Regions from separate parts of the Bacillus sp. LQ16 genome, predicted to be linked through region 2. Evidence: riboswitches for the same ligand, from Rfam matches in the RefSeq annotation. Region 2 holds a riboswitch; the other holds the start of a gene.
What was found. A riboswitch is a leader RNA that binds a small molecule or an ion and turns the genes downstream of it on or off. The one in region 2 is predicted to bind preQ1.
Positions count from the first base shown of each region.

Region 1: another riboswitch for preQ1. It lies ahead of AC3EMB_RS08400 (QueT transporter family protein); the one in region 2 lies ahead of queC (7-cyano-7-deazaguanine synthase QueC).

Region 1 covers NZ_CM173491.1:1,655,072-1,658,268, forward strand. The annotation lists gene AC3EMB_RS08385 (DMT family transporter) at 1-23, opposite strand, end outside; gene AC3EMB_RS08390 (reverse transcriptase-like protein) at 37-423, opposite strand; gene AC3EMB_RS08395 (aldose 1-epimerase family protein) at 492-1,364, opposite strand; PreQ1 riboswitch class I at 1,497-1,541, shown strand; gene AC3EMB_RS08400 (QueT transporter family protein) at 1,548-2,033, shown strand; gene AC3EMB_RS08405 (ribonuclease H family protein) at 2,185-2,844, shown strand; gene AC3EMB_RS08410 (zinc-finger domain-containing protein) at 2,857-3,033, shown strand; gene AC3EMB_RS08415 (DUF2564 family protein) at 3,068-3,197, opposite strand, start outside.
Region 2 covers NZ_CM173491.1:1,399,338-1,402,534, forward strand. The annotation lists gene AC3EMB_RS07050 (DUF6254 family protein) at 5-121, shown strand; gene kinB (sporulation sensor histidine kinase KinB) at 133-1,341, opposite strand; PreQ1 riboswitch class I at 1,548-1,591, shown strand; gene queC (7-cyano-7-deazaguanine synthase QueC) at 1,685-2,347, shown strand; gene queD (6-carboxytetrahydropterin synthase QueD) at 2,347-2,838, shown strand; gene queE (7-carboxy-7-deazaguanine synthase QueE) at 2,831-3,197, shown strand, end outside.

The DNA.
Region 1 (3,197 bases), 260 kb from region 2:
GGAGCAATCCACTCTTTTTTCACACTCATACCCCCGTTAATTTTGTAATATAGCTTTTCTAGCTAATTCATCAGCTACTTTATTTTGACTACTTGGAATCCACTTAATAAAAAAGAGATCGAAGTTTTTTATGTACTGCAGCGCTTCATCTAAAAGAGGTGCAAATATTTTATTTTTTGCGTATTCCTTTTCAACAGCCCGTTCGACAAGCTGGGAATCTGTACGAAAAGAGACAGTGCTATAATTATGCTCGATGCAATATTTTAATGCTAGAAGTAAAGCGCGGTATTCTGCTTCATGATTGGACATTGTTCCAAGTGGTAATGATAATTGTACAGGCGGCTGAACGCCTTTAATAAACACTCCTGCACCAGAAGGACCAGGATTTCCTTTTGATGCACCATCAATATATACTTCAATCAAAATGAGAAACCTCCAAATTATAAGATTATCCCCTACTTAAATGCTTTTTGAAGTAGGGGATAGAGTAGTTATCCGATTGTGATGCTATAACGACATGTAAATGTTTCATTCGCTTGTAACGATTGAATTCCCTTTTTGTCCTTGAAATCTTTTGCTGGATTTATTTCATCAGCGATTCCATACCAAGGTTCAATACATAAGAAAGGTGCGTTATCCCCTGGTGTCCATACGCCGACAAATGGGAAGCCATCAAATTCTACTTTTACAAATTTATTATGTTTATGAGAACGAATCGAAATTTCATTCGTATTCATATTTTCAAAAATAAGCGCATCATTTTTGAATAAATCATATGTAAGTGGCAATTCAGTTGTATTTTCAGCGATTAATTGCTTTTTGTTTGAAAGATAAGGTCCTTCTAATACGCTTGTTTCTAAGCGTTCCGAACCATTAAACGATAAATGATAATCTGTAAATGATTCACCATCCAATAAAGGGAAGTTGAAGCCAGGATGTGCTCCGATTGAGAAGAACATCTCTTTTGAAGTAGGATTGTTTACTTCATATGTTACATGAACGATTTGTCCATCTAGCTCATAAGAAACGAGTAGTTCGAATTCGTATGGGTATTTTTTTAATGTTTCTTCATTACTAGTAACGATATAAGTGATTTTTGTTTCGCTTTGTTCTTTCACAGAGAAAGTAAGATCACGAGCGAAACCGTGTTGTGTTAATGAATATGATTTACCGTCTACGTAGTATGTATTATCTACTAATCGGCCGACAATTGGGAACAAAATTGGTGCACGGCGTCCCCAATAAGTAGAATCACCTTGCCATAAATATTCTGTGTTGTCTTCTTTTAAGCGAACGCTCTGTAATTCTGCACCTTTGTCAGAAATGGAAACGATCACTTTTTCATTTTGAATTGTTGCTGTCATGAAGTGAAACCTCCTAAATCTTTCATATGTTTCATTATACGTTGTCTAAAAGGAAAAAGGTAGTTTATGATAGGAATCTATTGACGAAAGAGGGGCTACCACGTAAAATATAATCTTGTTGCTTAAAAAACGAATAACGTGGTTCGAAACCATCCCACGTAAAAAAACTAAGGAGATTTTGTCATGAATATTAGAACTTTAGTCGGTAATGGTATTTTAGCGGCATTATATATTGCTGTTTCTATGCTTATTCAGCCATTTGGCTTTACGAATGTACAATTTCGTATTTCAGAGATGTTTAATCATCTCGTTGTATTTAACAAGAAAGCAATTTACGGAATTGTATTAGGTGTATTTTTAACGAATCTCTTTTTCTCACCTATGATCGCTTACGATTTAGTATTTGGAGTAGGGCAATCTATTCTTGCGTTAGTTGCAACGATTATTTCTATGCGATTTATTAAAGGTGTTTGGGCTCGTATGATTTTTAATACAGTTATCTTTACGATTACAATGTTTATGATTGCAATTGAACTTCATCTTGCATTGGGTTTACCATTTATGTTGTCTTGGTTAACTTGTGCAATCGGTGAATTTGTTGTCATGGCGATCGGTATGCCTGTAATGTACTGGATTAATAAGCGAGTACAATTTGAAAGATTTATGTAATAGATGAAAGAGCTGTTCCTATAGGGATAGCTCTTTTTGTATGTAATCATATTGAATATAATGCTGTGACTCTAGATAAAATATAATAAAATAAAGTGAGGCTTCAATTAGCCGGATATATATAAGAAGTCTTACATAAGGGGAATGTAGTATGAAATATAAAATTCATTGGTTGTATAAAACGAAGCGTGGATTGCAGACGGAATTAACAACAGAGTATATGAACATAGAAGAAGTACTTCAATTTGCAGAGGATTTTGAGAAAACAGGAAGAGCTAAGGAACTTTTATTTTACGATGAAATGGACGCAGAATGGTCATTAAAAGAGATGAAAAAGTTAAGTAAGCAAGTAGAGGAAGAGCCCCAAGAAATACTCGTTTATTTTGATGGGGGGTATGATGTGCAAACGAAAGAAGCTGGCGTTGGTATATGTGTGTATTATAAAAAAGGAAATACAAACTACCGCATTCGCCGCAATGCATATATAGAAGGTATATATGATAATAATGAAGCGGAATATGCATCATTATTATACGGTATGAATATACTCGAGGAACTAGGGATTAAGTATGAAGCAGTTACACTTCGCGGAGACTCACAAGTGGTACTGCAGCAATTAGCCGGAGAATGGCCTTGTTACGATGAACATTTAAATCATTATTTAGATCAAATTGAACAAAAGGCGAAGCAAATGAAATTAAAACTTGTATGTGAGCCGATATCTAGAAAACAAAATAAAGAAGCACATCAATTAGCAACGCAAGCATTAGAAGGAACAGTTATTGATAGTCATAAAGAAATAACCGAATAGAGAGGTGCAAAGGTGGATAAAAAGCAACTCATTACAGAGGTAAATGACTTATTAGAAACGTATTGTGAAGGATGTTTCTTGCGAGAACATAATCGAAAGACAAATAGTAAGTATTATGCTCATTCATTTTGTATAAGGCAATGTACAGTTGGAGAAACATTGAAAAAGTATGGAGAACAGTTGTCATAAAAAAACATCCAGAGAAAATTCTCTGGATGTTTTTTTAGTGCTTTGCTTCGTTTAATTGCTGCTCGCATTTGCTTAGTTTCTTTTCCTCGTTCATTAAAAAGGGTTCATCTAAATCTACTGCAACAGATTTCATAATTTCAAGCTGTGAGCGAGCTGCTTCTACT
Region 2 (3,197 bases):
AAATATGTCTAAGAAGAAGCGAGAAGAAGAGCGCGCCTGGAAAGCGCGTAAAGAAAATCAACAACCGCACGGAAAAGTGAAAGCTTTTGCTGAATTAGTTGAAGGAACAGAAAAAACGTGATGATTATTTCATCACGTTTTTTGTATGAGTGGAAAAGTTAATAAAAAGGTTGTACCGATTCCTTTTTCACTTATAATATCAATTTTTCCATTCATAGCTTGAACAACACTGAATACGACCATCATTCCAAGTCCAGTGCCTTTTTCTTTCGTTGAATAGAAAGGCGAGCCAAGACGTTTTACTTGTTCTGAATCCATACCGACTCCTGTATCTTTTATATATAACTGAATATGCTTATGATCAGGAACTAATGTGAAATAAAGATCACCGCCTTTTGGCATAGCCTCAATGCAATTTTTTAAAATATTTAATAAACATTGATTTAGTTTTTGCTTTTCTCCAGCGATAAAAAAAGAAGTGCTTTGCTTTATATAATGAGTACGTACATTTGTTAAATTAGCAAGCGGTGTAATTAACGACAATGCATGTAGTAATTCTTCTTCTAACTGTAATGTTTGTTCTTTTTCAATGCTTGGTTTAGCAAAGGTTAAATAATCTGTAAGAACATGATTTGCTTGTTCAATGCCGTTAATGGCAATGTCGATATATAATTTTCGTTCCTGCTCAGTGCATGTCTCTGATTGTAACAGTTGTAAAAACCCTTTTGTTGAAGTTAATGGATTGCGAATTTCATGAGAGATAGACGCTGCCATTTCACCAATTAAATGAAATTTTTCAGCATTTATAAGTTCGTTTTGGAGACGAACTTGAGTTTGTAATATGTGTAGTAAATATAAAATTAGAATCGTACCAAGCATTGAACATAACTCATACACAATAATATGCGGTATATAATCAGTCTTATTTGTAACCTTTGAAAGGAAGAAGGGTATCCAACTAAATCCGTATGTGAGACTGTAGATAATAGCAAGTGTTATTTTTATACGATTAGAAGTTCGATTGAAAAATTTATATGTTAATAGTAGAACAATAAATAGAAGAACAGAACCGATAAGAGATGGGAAAACACCGATCCCACCTAATAATAAGCGATATATGTTTAATACAACTAAGATAGAACCACCAGCAATAGGCCCTCCCGTTAATGTACCGACAATTAATACAATATGGCGCATATCAAATTGAAAACCATTATTTGTTTTTGCTGCAAATGTAATACAGAGTACGGTAGCGAGGCAACAGAGTACAATGAATATAGCTGAATTTAATTTAGGAGAGCGTTTCCCTTTTTGATTCCAAAATAAATGATATACGAGCATTGTAATCAGGATGAATAATATATTTAAAAAGAGATAAATAATAAAGGATTTCAGTGGGATGCCTCCTCTCTTCTTATATTAAATTAATCATACTATAAAATGAAAGAAATGAAATGATAAATAGCGGAAAAATCAGAAATTTTTACGCTAGTATACAATATGTTACAATAAGCTGTGTCAATGAAAGAAGAAATTCCGTGCACCGCGCGGGAGAGGTTCGCGAACTCCCTCTATAAAAAACTATGGAAACAACAATATCCTTAGGTATTGTTTTGTTTTTTTATTGTGACAGTTCAAGAACGTTCTTTCTTCTTATTTATAGTAGAGAAGGAGAATGAGTGAAATGAAAAAAGAAAAAGCAGTTGTTGTTTTTAGTGGAGGACAAGATAGTACGACATGTTTATTTTGGGCAATAGAGCAGTTTGCAGAGGTAGAAGCTGTAACATTTAATTACAATCAACGTCATAAGCTAGAAATTGATTGTGCAGCGGAAATTGCAAAAGAGCTAGGAATAAAGCATACGGTACTAGATATGAGTCTATTAAATCAACTTGCTCCAAATGCGTTAACGAGAACGGATATGGAGATTACACATGAAGAAGGTGAATTGCCGTCGACATTTGTAGATGGACGAAATTTACTCTTCCTATCATTTGCTGCTGTATTGGCAAAACAAGTTGGAGCACGTCATATTGTAACGGGTGTATGTGAAACTGATTTCAGTGGTTATCCAGACTGCCGTGACGTGTTTGTGAAATCGTTAAACGTTACTTTAAATTTATCTATGGATTACCCGTTTGTCATTCACACGCCACTTATGTGGATTGATAAAGCTGAAACATGGAAATTATCAGATGAACTTGGAGCATTTGAGTTTGTTCGGGAAAAAACATTAACATGTTATAACGGAATCATTGGTGATGGTTGCGGTGAATGTCCAGCATGTCAACTTCGTAAAGCAGGATTAGATACGTACCTACAAGAACGCGAAGGAGCGAACAACTAATGGATAACTTTTTTGGATTTCGCATCGTAGAGAATTTGCAAAAAATGGACAAGGATATTCAGCGTAAACAACTCAAATACCATAATAAAAGAGTAATGGTCAGCAAGGAATTTACATTTGATGCAGCACACCATTTACACTGTTATGAAGGGAAATGTAAAAACTTACATGGTCACACATATAAAGTTGTATTTGGAATTAGTGGATATGTAAATGAAATAGGTCTTGCAATTGACTTTGGAGATATAAAAGAAATTTGGAAGAATGAAATCGAAATTTATTTAGATCATCGTTATTTAAACGAAACGTTACCTGCAATGAATACGACTGCTGAAAATATGGTCGTTTGGATTTATGAAAAGATGGCAGAAGCACTAACAAAAGAGAATCGATTGAACGAATATAAAGGAGCTCGCGTTGAATTTGTTCGTCTATTTGAGACGCCGACTAGTTATGCGGAAGTAAGACGGGAGTGGATGCTTGATGAGTAAAATCCCTGTCTTAGAAATATTCGGTCCGACTATTCAAGGTGAAGGAATGGTTGTAGGGCAAAAGACAATGTTTATCCGTACAGCTGGTTGTGATTATAGCTGTGCTTGGTGTGATTCTGCTTTTACGTGGGATGGATCAGCTAAAGATCAAATTAGACAGATGACACCAGAAGATATTTGGGATGAGCTTGTTGCAATTGGAGGAGAAAATTTTTCTCATGTTACGATTTCAGGTGGAAATCCGGCATTACTGAAAAATATTGAGTTTCTTCTTTCAATATTAAAAGAAAATGGAATGCGAACGGCAATTGAAACGCAAGGGAGTAAATGGCAAGATTGGTTACTTCAAATTGATGAGG